2 regions of the Arthrobacter sp. 2MCAF15 genome follow, and region 2 is predicted to be linked to the other one. Evidence: riboswitches for the same ligand, from Rfam matches in the RefSeq annotation. Region 2 holds a riboswitch; the other holds the start of a gene.

Region 1 (7,665 bases), on a different contig from region 2:
TGCGGTGCTTGGGATTGTTGTAGGACGGCTCGATCAGGTTCTGCGATCCGGTGAAGGCGATCTCGCCGTCGATCACCATGATCTTGCGGTGATTGCGCAGATCCGGGCGGCGCCACTGGCCGTGCACCGGGCGCAGCGGCAGCATGGGCCGCCAGCGGATCTTGCTGGCGTTGAGCCGGGCCTTCAGCTGGCGGTAGCCCTTGATCCGGAGCGTGCCGAGGTGGTCGAAGAGGACGCGGACCTCGACGCCGCGCTCCGCCGCCTCCTCCAGTGCGGTGAGCAGGTCGTCGGTGACGTGGTCCGTGCTCATGATGTAGAACTCGGCGTTGACGAAGGACTTGGCGCCGCGGACCGCCTCGGCCATGGCCTTGATCGAGTCGGGGTAGCCGGGCAGCAGCTCCACGCTGTTGCCGTCCACCATGGGCAGGGATCCCAGCGTCTTGTTCAGTTCGGCGGCCGATGCCACCCATTCCGGTCCGCTGTAACGGCTTTCGACAGCCTGCAGTTCCGATGTTCCGGCCCGGATCCGGGTGTTGACCGCGTCCTGCTGGGCGCGGCGGCGGCGGGAGAGCCGGAAATTGCCGAACAGCAGGAACAGGATCAGGCCCAGCGTGGGCCAAATGAAGATGCCCAGCAGCCAGGCCATCGCAGTGGTGGGCCGCCGGTTTCCGGGGATGATGCCCAGGGCAAGCACACGGATGGCGACGTCGATCAGGGTCAGGATCAGAACCGCCCACGACGGTAAAGTTTCCGCCAGCGGAAATGGCCACAGCACAGGCGAACCCCTCAAAGTACAAAGCCCGCGGAACAGTTCCGGAACGGGCAACGAGCAAATCCTATCCCGGGACCACCGCGACTAAGCTGGAGCCATGACCATTCCCGCCTCTGTTCCCGCGCCCGCGACCGTGCTGGTGTTCCTCGACCCGGCGTTCGACGGCGGCCGTGTTGCCGACGCGTCGAAACCGCAACTGATGGCCACGGACCTGGGCGCCACCCGCGGCGACGGCGTTTTCGAATCGCTGCTGGCCGTGGGCGGCAGGCCCCGCAAGATCCAGGCGCACCTGACCCGGCTGGCGAGCTCGGCCCGGCTGCTGGAGCTGAATATCCCTGCCGGGGACCGCTGGCGGCGGGCGGTGGAAACGGCCATCGCTGAGTTCCGGCGGCAGGATCCCGCCGTGGCTGCCGGAGGTGAAAAGGACGAGGTAGTGGTTAAGCTGATCGTCACCCGCGGCCCGGAGGGCGCTTCGGCCCCCACCTGCTGGGTCCAGGCCTCTGCGCCCGCAGCTTCGGGCCGCCGGCAGCGCGAGACCGGAGTTGACGTCATCCTGCTGGATCGGGGCTACGACAGCGAAGTCGGCGAGCGCGCCCCCTGGCTCCTGCTTGGCGCCAAGACCCTCTCCTACGCCGTGAACATGGCAGCGCTGCGCTACGCCCACCAGCAGGGCGCCGACGACGTCATCTTCACGTCCGCGGACGGCCGGGTCCTGGAGGGGCCGACGTCGACCGTTCTGCTGGCCCACCTCGAAACCGAGGACGACGGCGCTGGCGGCGTCCGCACGGTCCGGCGGCTCATCACCCCGCAGCTGGACAGCGGCATCCTGCCGGGCACCTCACAAGGTGCCCTGTTCACCGCCGCCAAGGCCGCCGGCTGGGAGCTGGGCTACGGCCCGCTGGAGCCCAAGGACCTGCTGGACGCCGACGCCGTCTGGCTGATCTCCAGCATCCGGCTGCTGGCGCCGGTGAACCACATCGACGGCCAGGAAATCGGCACCCCGGAACTGCGGCGCCAGCTCACGGCCGAACTCAGCGAGCTGTTCTCCACGATCGAATAGCGAGCGGGGTCAGATACGGGCGCCGCAGCAAGGCCTGAAGACCCTGTCCGGTACAGGGGGCAAGTGGGACGATCCATCCATGAGCTTGAGCCAGGAACAGTCCGCGCGGGAGCAACGCCTGCAGGAGACCCGGCTTAGACGCGAACCGTACATTGGGGCGCGCGAGCCCTCACCGTCCTGTCCGTAGGGCAGACGGTCATTAACCCGGCTGAGCTGGTCCCGTAAAGCGCTTCGGCGCGGGGTTCGGCCTGGCCCAGAGGTGTATGTCCAGAGGTGTATGTACTGCGGAAGTGGCCCCTGACCACGTGCCGCACAGCTGCGGACAGTCATCGGCAGCATTCAGGGAATCGCCCTCTCGCAACGAACGGCAGTCCAATGGATCAGGCAACCCTCGTTGGCTTCGCATTCGGCTATCTGGCAACCCTCATCGTCGTTTTCATCTTGTGTTTGCCCTTCACCACCGGATTGGTGCTGCTCATGCTCCTGGCCGGCGCCGTGCGGCTCATCCTCTTCCTGGCGACCGCCCTGACCGTCGGGCTGATCGGGTTATTCAAGAGCGCCCGCAGCAGCCTGCGCAGGAGCACCCACGGGGCCCGGCACGGTTCCGACCTCATCACGCACTGACCGGAGAATCGGCGACGGGGCGCGCACACTGCGTCCGGGCCGGCCGGTGCCGGCGCCTCAGCCCAGTGCGTCCGCGGGAACAGCCGGGCACCGCCGGAAAGAGGCCGGATTGAACGCCGGGAGCATGAAGGTTGCCAACACGGCGTCGAGCATTTCCGGGGCCCAGGTGCTGTTCTCCCCGAGGGTCGCGCACACGCCCAGGACCACGGGGGTGCCGTCCGCGCGGCGCCGGATCTGGACCTGCGCGGGCCCGGTCAGCCCGAGGGTTCGGACGGCGGCCAGCCCCAGCTTCCGCACGTCCCCGGCCTGGCCCGCCGGTACCCTGCGGCTGACCTCGTCGCTGCCGGCTCGTCCATACGGAGTTTTCGTCTTCTCGAGAACCACGGCCACAGGCGCCATCGCGTTGCGCGCCGGAGTGCCGAACACCAGGCACACGTAGTCGGCGCCCGGGATGAACTCCTGGACAATTTGCCCGGCCGGCATGTTCCTCCAGCTCACGGTGGCGGTTCCGGCCAGCACGTGGACACCGTGGGAGCCTTTGAAGACCCTCGGCTTGATGACCACGGGGCCGCTGAGGCCGGCGAGCGATGCCGGCGCGGCGGCGAGGTCGCCCGGGACCCCGAACCGGGGCACCGGAATGCCGGCTGCCTGCAGCGCCCAGGTGGTGAACAGTTGATCATTGGCCAGGGCCACCGCCGCAGGGTCGCCCACGATGATCCGCACGTCCTGGGCGAATCCGCCACGGGCCGCGGCCAGGACCGGAAGCTCCACGGTGAGCGTCGGAATGATGAGGTTGATGGCTTCCCGGTCAACCAGCCGGCGCAGGTCCAGGATCATGTCCGGGTCCGTCGCCGGCAGGAGCCTCACCGCCGCGGTGGCGGGAACGTCTCCGTCCTGGCGGGTGTCGGCACGGGCGTCGGAGCCCAGATACGGAAGGCCGCGGGCTTCGAGCTGGGCCGCGACGGTCCGGCCGGCAGCGCTTGCTATCCCGGTAACCAGTATTCGCGGGCCCACGATCGCTCCATTCCGGCGTCCCCGGCAGGGCCGCGGCTGCGGCTCCGGCGGTTCCAGCCACCGATTTGCTGACAACTTATGAGTAGAAAGACGGTTCGATTGGGGGACGGCTTGATTCACGGACTGGGCGAATCAGCTGCTCCGGCCGACGCGTCAGACCTGTCCTCCTAGTAGACGGCGAATGGTCCCGGCCAGCACGAGTGGGCGGTACCCGAAACTGGAGCCCGCTACTACTTGTCCGGGTGGTCCGGAGTGCCCCATTTGATCCACCAGCCGGAGCCGGCCGGCGCTTCCCCGTGGTCAGGGTCCGGTTACGGAACATGACGACGGCGGCGGTGCGGGCCGGCGTCGCAGGTGTTACGTTTTTGGGGAGTAATGAGAACCGGCGCCAAGCCCTGACTGGCCGGTCGGCAACCCTCCCTTTCGCGGCGGGGTGCCTCAGGTGAATACTCGGCATATCGACCATTCGAGCTGCAAGCGTGAAGAGGAGATCCGTCGTGCCCGACACGTCCACCCCTGCCATACCCAGTACTACCGCTGCCCCCAATGCAGCCCCCAGCGCCCCCAGCGCCGGCGAGGAAAAGCTCGCCTACCGCCTCTTCACGGGGGCCGATGACCGCGCCTTCTGCGAGCGGGTGTCGGCAGCCCTGGCCGAGGGCTATGTGCTGCACGGAAGCCCGGCCGCCAGCTTCAACGGCAGCACCGTGATCGTGGCGCAGGCGGTGGTCCTGCCGGCCGCGATTGCGAGCGCGGACGCCGCCGTGGCCAATGCAGTCGATGAGCTCGACGCCGACGAGTTTGGCGCCGATGAAGCATTCGAGGGCCACGCGTGAGCTACGCCGGAGACCTCAGCCCGCAGGAGGCGTGGGCGAAGCTGGAGGCCGGAGCCATTCTGGTGGATGTCCGGACCGAGGACGAATGGGCCCACATCGGCATCCCGGACACTGCGTCCGCAGGCGAAAAGCCGAACGATCCGCTCTTCATCCAGTGGAATGTCGCCGGGGGCGCCCCGAACCCGCTCTTCGTGGAGCAGCTGAGGCGGCAGGCACCGGAGGACACCGGCGTCGAACTGGTGTTCCTGTGCCGCTCCGGCGCCCGGTCGATCGCCGCCGCGACGGCCGCGACGGCCGCCGGCTACACCGCGTACAACGTTCTTGAGGGCTTCGAAGGCGAGACCGACCGCTTTGGCGAACGCACCGTCAACGGCTGGAAGAACCGCGGCCTGCCCACCAACCTTGGAAAGATTTAAGTGACTTTCAACCCCGACGCCGCCAGCTGGGCCGCCGACACGCAGGCTGTCCGCGGCGGCCTTGACCGCACCGGATTCCAGGAAACCACCGAGCCGATCTTCCTCAACTCGGGGTTCGTCTACGAGTCCGCCGCCGCCGCCGAGCGCGCCTTCACCGGCGAGGACGAGCGATTCGTCTACTCCCGCTACGGCAACCCGTCCGTCGCCACCTTCCAGGAGCGGCTCCGGCTGCTCGAGGGAACGGAGGCATGTTTTGCGACGGCGTCCGGCATGTCCGCCGTCTTCACCGCTCTCGGTGCGCTGTTGGCGGCCGGCGACCGCGTGGTCGCCGCCCGCTCGCTGTTCGGCTCGTGCTTTGTGATCCTCAACGAGATCCTGCCGCGCTGGGGTGTCGAGACGGTCTTCGTGGACGGCCCGGACCTGGAGCAGTGGGAATCTGCTCTGTCAGAGCCGACTACGGCGGTGTTCTTCGAGTCGCCGTCGAACCCCATGCAGGAACTCGTAGACATCGCCGCCGTGAGCCAGCTGGCGCACGCGGCGGGCGCCACGGTGGTGGTCGACAACGTCTTCGCCACACCGCTGCTGCAGCGTTGCGGGGACCTCGGCGCTGACGTGATCGTCTACTCGGGCACCAAACACATCGACGGCCAGGGACGCGTGCTCGGCGGGGCGATCCTGGGGACCAAGGAATTTATTGACGGTCCCGTCAAGCAGCTCATGCGGCACACCGGCCCTGCGCTCTCCGCGTTCAACGCCTGGGTGCTCACCAAGGGCCTGGAGACCATGGCCCTGCGCGTCAACCATTCCTCGGCCTCGGCACTGCGGCTGGCCGAATGGCTCGAGGGGCAGCCCGCGGTAAGTTGGGTGAAGTACCCGCTGCTGCGCTCCCACCCGCAGCACAAGCTCGCGGTGAAGCAGATGAAGGCCGGCGGCACCGTGCTCACGCTGGAGCTTTCGCCTTCCCAGGGACGCACCGCGAAAGAGGCAGCCTTTGCGCTGCTGGACGCGCTGCGGATCATCGACATCTCCAACAACCTTGGCGACGCGAAGTCCCTGATCACGCACCCGGCCACGACGACGCACCGCGCGATGGGCCCCGAAGGCCGCGCGGCAATCGGGCTCAGCGACGGCGTGGTCAGGCTTTCGGTGGGCCTGGAGGACGTGGAGGACCTGATCCGGGACCTCGGCCAGGCGCTCAAGCAGGTCTAGCGCTCATACGGGTATCTCACCGCCGGGTTGCCGGCGCCGTCAGCCCCGGCGCACCGGGCCCAGGGACGAACCCTCGTCCACCCGGGGCTCGGGAATGGCGCCCTGCGCGGTCATTTCGACGGCCCGTTCGACGACGGCGGGCAGCCCGCCTACCCGGAACGGCCCGCGCTGCAGTTGCGAACCGGTGCCCTCCGCCAGGATCCGGGCGACCCCGTCCCGGACCAGGTCCAGCTCGCCCTGCTCCTGGAGCACGGGGGCCACAAAGTCCACGAGGGCCCAGACCACGTCCGTGGCCGGGGCCGGGGTGAAGGTGCCGAAGTCCAGCAGCTCCCCGCGGAGCCCGCAGTTGCTGGCCTGCCAGGCGGCCATCCGCAGCAGCAGCGTGGGCACCGGGGCCGGATCGACGCCGTCGTTCCATTCCCGCGACGCCGACTCCACGAGGGCGCGCACCAGCACGGCGATCAGCGCCGCGTCCTCGGCCCGCAGGCAGACATCGGCGACCCGGACCTCCACGGTGGGATGCTGGCGGGCCAGCCGAGCGTCGAAATAGACCATCCCCTCGTCCATCAGAACGCCGCTTTCCACCAGCCGGGTCACCACCCGCCGGTAGACCGGCAGGCTCCCGAAAATCATCGTGGGGCCGGACCCGGGCCAGCGGTTCCACGCCTGGGTGCGGTAGCTTTCGAATCCTGTCTCGGCGCCGTTCCAGTACGGGGAATTGGCGCTGAGGGCTATCAGCACGGCCAGCTTGTCCCGGATCCGGTCCATGACGGCCACGCCCTCCTCCGGGGAATCCACGAAGGTGTGGACGTGCAGGCCGCAGGTCAGCTGGTTTCGGACTGTGAGCCCGAAGCGTTCCTGCATGGTCATGTAGCGCGGCTTGGGCGTCAGGTGGGTCGCGGCGCCCTGGGGCGAGGTGGCCAGGGCTGCGACGCGGCCGCCGTGGACCCGCGCGGCGCGGTCCGCAAGCGCACGGCCGTGCCTGAGCTGCCGGAGCAGTTCGGTGTAGTCCAGGCACGGATGCGTCTGGGTCTCGATCTGTTCGAGCTTGAGCTCGTAGCTGAAGTCGGCGCCGCCCTCGTATACCGGTCTGTGTGGCGGGAGAACCTTGGCGACCTCCTCATGCGGCAGCTGCGGAAGTAGCGTGGGCAGCATGAGATCGGCGAGTGCGAGCAGCATCCCCGACTCGGGATCCACTATCAGCAGTTCTTCCTCCACGCCGAACGTGCGCATGAATCTATTGTGCGTCAGGATCGGCCGAAACGCCCCTAGACCAACGCGGGGTCACTAGTCCTGGAAGTAGTCGATCTTCGCGCCGATGGTGTTGAGCCGCTCGGCCAGGTCCTCGTAGCCGCGCTCAATGACATAGATGTTCCGCAGCTCCGAGACGCCGCGTGCCGCCAGCATGGCCAGCAGCAGGCAGGCGGCGGGGCGGAGGGCCGGCGGGCAGCCCACCTCGGCGGCACGCCACTTGGTGGGCCCGTTGACGTAGATACGGTGGGGATCGAGCAGCTGCACCTGGGCGCCCAGCTTGTTCAGCTCGGTCAGGTAGATGGCCCGGTTCTCGTAGACCCAGTCGTGGATCATGGTCTGGCCGTGGGCGTTGGCAGCGATCACCGCGAAGAAGGGCAGGTTGTCGATGTTCAGGCCGGGGAACGGCATGGGGTGGATCTTGTCCTCCGGTGCCCGCAGCTCCGAGGGCTTGGTGGTGACATCCACCAGGCGGGTGCGGCCGTT
Region 2 (7,665 bases):
GGACCACTGGCGGGACGCCGTCCAGCCCAACACCAAGCTGTTCTTTGGCGAAGTGGTCTCCAACCCGCGCCAGGACGTGCTGGACATCGAAGGCGTGTCCGGGGTGGCCCACGAGGCCGGCGTGCCCCTGATCGTCGACAACACACTCTCCACCCCGTACCTCATCCGTCCGATCGAGTGGGGCGCGGACATAGTGGTCCACTCCGCCACCAAGTACCTGGGCGGCCACGGCGCCGCGATCGCCGGGGTGATCGTGGATTCCGGCAAGTTCGACTTCGGCAAGGACCCCGCCCGGTTCCCGGGCTTCAACACGCCGGACCCCACCTACAACGGCCTGGTCTACGCCCGGGACCTCGGTGCGGACGGCGCACTGGGCGCCAACCTCTCCTACATCCTCAAGGCCCGCGTGCAGCTCCTGCGCGACCTCGGCTCTGCCGTGTCCCCGTTCAACGCTTTCCTCATTGCCCAGGGCATCGAAACGCTGAGCCTGCGCGTCGAACGGCACGTGGCCAACGCCACCAAGGTGGCGCAGTGGCTGGAGGCAAGGGACGACGTCGAATCGGTCGCCTACGCGGGGCTGCCGTCCAGCCCCTGGTATGAGCGTGGCCGCAAGTACGGGCCCAAGGGGACCGGCGCCGTCGTCGCCTTCAACCTCGCCGGGGGAGCGGATGCCGGCAAGCGGTTCGTCGATGCCCTCGAGCTGCACTCCCATGTCGCGAACATCGGCGATGTCCGCTCCCTGGTGATCCACCCGGCGTCCACCACGCACAGCCAGCTCTCGCCCGAGCAGCAGGAGATCGCCGGGGTCAATCCCGGGCTGGTGCGGCTCTCGGTGGGCCTGGAACACATCGATGACATCCTCGCGGACCTCGACGCCGGATTCCGCGCCGCCAAGGGCGCCTGACCGGGCGCTTTGGTAGCCGCCGGCCCCGAGTTCGCCGGAACCCGTCGCAGTCGCCGTAACCTTCCGGCGACTGGGCAGGCTTCCGGCGAACTCGGCGGGCTGGATCGACGTGGGCCTGGATCGATGTGGGGCTTGATCGACGTGGGAACCGCCGGGCTGTCACACGGGAGTCACAATCTTCGTCATTTCCGCACCCCGTTTCGTAGACTCGTACCAGGTCATGAGTGCCAGTGACAGCCCCGGCTTGCTGGCCGGCAACCCTCCATTTGCGGCGGGGTGCCCCGGGTGAAGACCTGGCCTGCCGGTCAGCTGACGGCAGGCAAGCGCGAAGATAGGTCCTCATTATGACGATTGCCGTCACCCGCAGTGGTGAATCCGTAACCCAGCCATCCCCGAACCCTGTTGCCGCCGCAGCGGCCTTGGATAGAACGCCGGAAGACAGGCCGGAAAGCAGGCCGATCCACGCTGCTTCCCCTGTGCCGGACGGCACGGTCCAGGATGGCACGGTTCAGGACGGCACAGTCCAGTACGTCAGGATCGGTGACCTGCAGCTTGAATCCGGGATCCTGCTGCCGGATGTGGTCCTCGGCTTCGAGACGTGGGGGACCCTGAACGCGGACGCCTCCAACGCCGTCCTCATTGAACATGCCCTGACCGGCGACACCCACGTGACCCGCGGCGCCAGCGAGGAGCCCGGCTGGTGGGAGCAGCTCGCCGGACCCGGGGCTCCCGTGGACACGGAGAAGTACTTCGTCGTTTCGGTCAACATCCTGGGCGGCTGTTACGGTTCCACCGGCCCCTCCACCCCGGCGCCCGACGGGCGCCCGTGGGGATCGCGGTTTCCGCTCGTCACGTTGCGGGACACCACCGCCGCCGAGGCCCGGCTGGCCGACGCCCTGGGCATCGGAAGCTGGTATGCCGTGGTGGGCGGCTCGCTCGGCGGCGCCCGCGCCCTTGAATGGGCCGTCACCTACCCGGACCGGGTCCGCCGCTGCGCCGTGATTTCCGTCGGCCCCAGCAGCACCGCCGAACAGATTGCCTTTGCGCAGGCCCAGACCCTGGCCATCCGGCAGGACCCCCATTTCAACGGCGGGAACTACTACGGCGGCCCGGAGCCCGAAGCGGGGCTGGCCCTCGCCCGCCGCATCGCCCACATCACCTACCGCTCCGCGGCCGAACTGGACGGCAGGTTTGGCCGGAACCCGCAGGCGCCCGAGGCGCCGCTGGAAGCCGGATCGCTGGCCGGACGCGGGCGCTATCAGGTGGAAAGCTACCTGGACCACCAGGGCAGCAAGCTGGTCCGGCGCTTTGACGCCAACAGCTACATCGCCATTACCGAGGCGCTCATGAGCCACGATGTGTGCCGGGGGCGCGGAAGCCTGCCGGAGGCGCTTGCCCCGGCCACCGCCGAGTTCCTGGTGGCGGCCGTGGACTCGGACCGGTTGTACTTCCCGGCCCAGACCCGCGAACTGGCCGATGCCCTGCCGGGCGGTGCGGAACTGCACATGATTCAGGCTCCGATCGGCCACGACGGCTTCCTGACCGAGATCGGGCAGCTTGGCGGCCAGCTGCGGGAGACCTTCTTCGGCCACTAGGCGTCGCGTTCCTGTGCATTTTTGCAGATGCTCTCTGCACTAATGGTCGTTGTGGCTCAGTGCCCGCGGACCCATACTCGTTGAGAATAACGCTGTGTGTGCTAACTCACACAAATTTTCAGCCCAATGGTCCACGGGGTGTCGAAGGCGACACCGAAGGAGTTCTCATGAGCACGGAAAACGCCGCCGCAACGCGCGCAGACGAGCCAGACGTCAAGACGTCCGGCCTGAAGAAGGTGGTGGCGGCCTCGATGGCCGGCACCGTGGTGGAATGGTACGAATTCTTCCTCTACGCATCCGCGGCCACGCTGGTCTTCGGCAAAACGTTCTTCCCCAATTCAGGCACGGAACTGGACGGCATCCTCGCGGCGTTCCTGACCTACGCCGTCGGCTTCGTCGCCCGCCCGATCGGCGGGATTGTGTTCGGCCACTTTGGCGACAAGTTCGGCCGCAAGCAGCTGCTCCAACTCAGCATCATCCTGGTGGGCGTGTCCACCTTCCTGATGGGCTGCCTCCCCACCTTCGCTCAGATCGGCTACTGGGCCCCGGCGCTGCTGGTGTTCCTGCGCTTCGCCCAGGGCTTCGCCGTCGGCGGTGAATGGGGCGGCGCCGTCCTGCTCGTCGCGGAGCACAGCCCGAGCAAGTCCCGTGGCTTCTGGGCCAGCTGGCCGCAGTCAGCCGTCCCGCTCGGCAACCTCTTCGCCACCGCCGTGCTGTTCATCCTGTCCTCCGTGCTGTCCTCCGCGGACTTCCTCGGCTGGGGCTGGCGGGTCGCCTTCTGGCTCTCGGCCGTGATTGTCCTGATCGGTTACTACATCCGCACCAAGGTCAGCGACGCCCCGATCTTCCTCGAAGCACGCAAGGAGGTTGAGGCCGGCCACAAGGGCTACGGCGTTGCCGAAGTCTTCCGCCGCTACCCCCGCGGCGTGTTCACCGCCATGGGCCTGCGCTTCGCGGAAAACATCCTGTACTACCTCGTGGTCACTTTCTCCATCACTTACCTCAAGACGGTGGTCCACGCCGACACCTCCCGGATCCTGCTGCTCCTGCTGGTGGCGCATGTGGTCCACTTCTCCGTGGTGCCCATGGTCGGCAGGCTCTCGGACAGCCTGGGCCGCAAGCCGGTCTACATGGCCGGCGCCGTTCTCGGTGCGACCTGGGGCTTCTTCGCCTTCCCGATGATGGACACCGGCAACGATTTCATCATCCTCGCCGCGGTCGTCATCGGCCTGCTCTTCCACGCCCTGATGTACGCCGGCCAGCCGGCCATCATGGCCGAGATGTTCCCGACCCGCATGCGGTATTCCGGTGTTTCCCTTGGCTACCAGGTGACTTCGATCGTGGCCGGTTCGCTGGCGCCGATCATCGCCGTCGCCCTGCTGGGCCAGTTCAAGTCCTCGGTCCCGGTAGCCATCTACCTCATGATCGCCTGCGCGATTACCGCCGTCGCCGTGTTCTTCCTCAAGGAGACCCGCGGCATTTCGCTCCACGACGTCGACGCCGCCGACGCCCGGGGCACCGCAGACCTCCTCGCCGCCGGCAAGCGGTAGTTCCGCCCGAGGAGACCCCGCCAGGAATAACCGCAGTGGGGGAGGCTGCCCGGGTCCGCGCACCGCGCGGACCCGGGCAGCCTGCGTTTAACGACCCGGGCAGCCTGCGTTTACGCGAGCTCAGGCGGACAGCACGTCCTGCCGCTCCCGGATTTCGCCGCGTATCGCCTCGAGCACGGCGCGGACCGGGGCCGAGCGCAGGGACTCGGGCCGGGCGACCGCCCAGATCGGCAGCTGGCGCTGGAAATCGTCCGGCAGGACGGGCAGGAAACCGGACCTGCCCGCCACGAGGAAATTGGGCAGCAGTCCTATACCGGCTCCCCGCCGTACCGCCTCGAGCTGGGCGAAGACGCTGGTGGCTTGGAAACTGGACCGCGGCACGGGCAGCTGCGTGGAGCGGTGGCCCAGCTCCGCGACCTGCAGCGCCGATTCCACGTACGAGACAAACCCGTGCTGCCGGACGTCGTCGAGCGTTGCCGGAAGCCCGTGCTCCTGCGCGTAGCCGAGGCTGGCATACAGCCGGAGGAAATAGTTGCTCAGGAAGATGGCCCGGGCATTGGTGGTCTCCATGTTGCCCACCACCACTTCCAGGTCCACGCCGGAGCGGTTCTGGCTGACCTTGCGCGTGGCGCTGAGCAACTCCACGTTGAGCATGGGGTTCGCCCGCTGCAGCCGGACGAGGGCCGGGGCCAGGAATTCGGCGCCAAAGCCGTCCGGGGTGCTGATCCGGACCAGGCCGGACACCACATCGCCGGACCGGGCAATGCTGCTGGACAGGGCGCCCAGCGTGCCCTCGATGGCCTCGGCCGCGGCGACGGCCTGGCTGCCGAGCTCGGTCAGCTCCCAGCCATGCGGGCTGCGTTCCAGCGTCCGGCCGCCGAGCTGCTTGTCCAGGGCCAGGACGCGGCGGGAAATGGTGGTGTGAGTGGTCCCGAGCGTCTCGGCCACCGCGTTGAACCGGCCCAGCCGGGCCACCGTCAGCAGGATCAGCAGGTCATCGGGGCTCGGAAGCCGACGCAAGTCCACTTGTGGTCCCTCCTCAGCGGGTCTGTCGTCAACGGATACGGAAGCCCACGCCGCCTGTGTGCATTCATGCACATACCCTCTGTGATTTTTTGCCTTGATTGCACTCTAGCAGGATGTGATGGTGGACACAGAGGGTCTCGGCTTTCACGCCGCAGCGCACCGCAACCACCAAGCAAAGGAGCTTAGGCCATGGCAGTTATCGCCTGGATCGGACTGGGAAACATGGGCGGGTCCATGTCGGTCAACCTCGCGCAGGCCGGACACGAGGTCCGCGGCTTCGACCTCAACGCCGCAGCCGTTGCCGCCGCCGAGGCCGGGGGAGTCAGGGCCGCCGGCAGCATCGCCGAGGCCGTCGCCGGTGCCGACGTCGTCTTCACCATGCTGCCCAAGGGCGAGCACGCCCGCGCTGTGTACCTCGGCGAGGACGGCGTCCTGTCCCACGCGGACACCAAAACCTTGCTGGTGGATTCCTCCACCATCGATATTGCCTCCGCCCAGGCCCTGCACGACGCCGCCGCTGCCGCCGGCTTCCGCTTTGTCGATGCGCCCGTCTCCGGCGGGATGAGCGGCGCGAAGGCCGCCACCTTGACGTTCATGGTCGGCGGCGAGGCCGGCGCCGTCGCCGATGCCACCGAATACATCCGCCCCATGGCGGCGAACATCATTCCCACCGGCGGCGCCACCACCGGCCAGGCCGCGAAGATCTGCAACAACCTCATGCTCTTCATCAACCTTGCCTCCACCGCCGAGGGAGCGGTCCTCGCCGAGCGGCTCGGCCTGGACAAGCAGGTCTTCTGGGACATCGCATCGGTCTCCTCCGGCGACAGCTGGGCGCTGCGCACCTGGTATCCCGTGGCCGGCGTGGTGCCCACCGCGGCATCGAACAACGACTTCGCCCCGACGTTCACCACCGAGCTGGCTAACAAGGACATCGGCCTGGCCATCAGCGCCGCGCGGGATACCGGCACCCCGCTGGAACTCGGCGAGCACGTCCAGCAGCTCTTCCAGCGGCTCATCGACGCCGGCCAGTCCGGCACCGACTGCTCCGCCATCGTCAAGCTCGTCGACGGCTCCTTCGAGTCCGCCAACTAGCCCCCACCCCTTTTAGAAAGAGAACCACCCCATGGAACGCATTCCGCACTTCATCAACGGCGCCCTGATTTCCGACGCCGAGCGCTTCGGCCCGGTCTTCAACCCCGCCACCGGCGACCAGGAGAAAGAGGTTGCCCTGGCCTCAGCCGCCCGCGTCGAGGAAGCCATCGCCGCCGCCCGCGCCGCCCTGCCCGGCTGGCGCGCCACGAGCCTGGCCAAGCGCACCGGCATCTTCTTCAAGGTCCGCGAACTGCTCATGCAGCGCCGCCCCGAACTCGCAGCCCTGCTCACCAGCGAGCACGGCAAGGTCCTCTCCGACGCGGAAGGTGAAATCACCCGCGGCCTGGAGAACATCGAGTTCGCCACCGGGCTGTCCCACATGCTCAAAGGCGAACGCTCCGAGCAGGTCGCCGGCGGCGTCGACGTCCACTCGGTCCGCCAGCCGGTCGGCGTCGTCGCCTGCATCACGCCGTTCAACTTCCCGGCGATGGTGCCGCTGTGGATGATCGGCAGCGCCCTTGCCTGCGGCAACACCGTGCTGCTCAAACCGAGCGAAAAGGACCCGTCCTCCGCCATCTTCATCGCCGAGGTCTTCGCCGAGGCCGGACTGCCGGCAGGGGTGCTCAACGTGGTCCACGGCGACAAGGAAGCCGTCGACGTCCTGCTGGAACACCCGGAGGTCAAGGCCATCAGCTTCGTGGGCTCGACGCCGATCGCACAGTCCATCTACAAGCGCGCCGCCGATCACGGCAAGCGCGTCCAGGCCCTGGGCGGGGCGAAGAACCACATGGTGGTCCTGCCGGACGCGGACCTGAACATGGCCGCCGACGCCGCCGTCTCGGCCGCCTACGGCTCCGCCGGGGAGCGCTGCATGGCCGTCAGCGTCCTTGTCGCCGTCGGCAGCATCGCGGATGAACTCGTGGACGCGATCAGCACCCGGATGGCCACCCTCACGATCGGTCCCGGCACGGACCCGGCCTCCCAGATGGGCCCGCTCATCACCGCCGAGCACCGCGACAGGGTGGCCTCCTACGTCGCCGGCGCTGCCAACGAGGGCGCCACCGTGGTGGTGGATGGCCGGGAGCACGAGTTCGACTCCAACGGCTTCTTCATCGGCGTCAGCCTGATCGACCACGTCAAGCCCGGCATGAAGGTCTACGACGACGAGATCTTCGGCCCCGTCCTCTCCGTGGTGCGGGTCGAAACCTATGCGGACGCCGTAAAGCTGGTCAACGACAACGAGTTCGGCAACGGCGTGGCCATCTTCACGCGCGACGGCGGCGCGGCGCGGCAGTTCGAGTTCGACGTCGAGGCCGGCATGGTGGGCGTCAACGTGCCCATCCCGGTGCCGGTGGGCACCTTCTCCTTCGGCGGCTGGAAGAACTCGCTCTTCGGCGACACCCACATGTACGGTCCGGAAAGCATCCGTTTCTACACCCGCGGCAAGGTGGTGACGACGAGGTGGCCGGACCCGGCCACCTCGGTGATCGACCTCGGC

Evidence for each region. A riboswitch is a leader RNA that binds a small molecule or an ion and turns the genes downstream of it on or off. The one in region 2 is predicted to bind S-adenosylmethionine.
Region 1: it holds a riboswitch for S-adenosylmethionine, as region 2 does, so the genes downstream of both, AB4089_RS12100 (DUF1737 domain-containing protein) here and metX (homoserine O-acetyltransferase MetX) in region 2, are expected to answer to the same signal.

Annotation. Positions count from the first base shown of each region.
Region 1 covers NZ_JBFRGZ010000009.1:23,597-31,261, reverse strand. The annotation lists gene cls (cardiolipin synthase) at 1-775, opposite strand, end outside; gene AB4089_RS12115 (aminodeoxychorismate lyase) at 870-1,832, shown strand; gene AB4089_RS12110 (hypothetical protein) at 2,208-2,456, shown strand; gene AB4089_RS12105 (hypothetical protein) at 2,514-3,470, opposite strand; SAM riboswitch class IV at 3,842-3,956, shown strand; gene AB4089_RS12100 (DUF1737 domain-containing protein) at 3,992-4,303, shown strand; gene AB4089_RS12095 (rhodanese-like domain-containing protein) at 4,300-4,719, shown strand; gene AB4089_RS12090 (O-succinylhomoserine sulfhydrylase) at 4,720-5,928, shown strand; gene AB4089_RS12085 (glutamate--cysteine ligase 2) at 5,968-7,161, opposite strand; gene AB4089_RS12080 (UDP-N-acetylglucosamine 1-carboxyvinyltransferase) at 7,216-7,665, opposite strand, start outside.
Region 2 covers NZ_JBFRGZ010000008.1:123,937-131,601, forward strand. The annotation lists gene AB4089_RS11060 (bifunctional o-acetylhomoserine/o-acetylserine sulfhydrylase) at 1-904, shown strand, start outside; SAM riboswitch class IV at 1,121-1,236, shown strand; gene metX (homoserine O-acetyltransferase MetX) at 1,249-2,499, shown strand; gene AB4089_RS11070 (MFS transporter) at 2,667-4,049, shown strand; gene AB4089_RS11075 (LysR family transcriptional regulator) at 4,170-5,069, opposite strand; gene mmsB (3-hydroxyisobutyrate dehydrogenase) at 5,265-6,167, shown strand; gene AB4089_RS11085 (CoA-acylating methylmalonate-semialdehyde dehydrogenase) at 6,199-7,665, shown strand, end outside.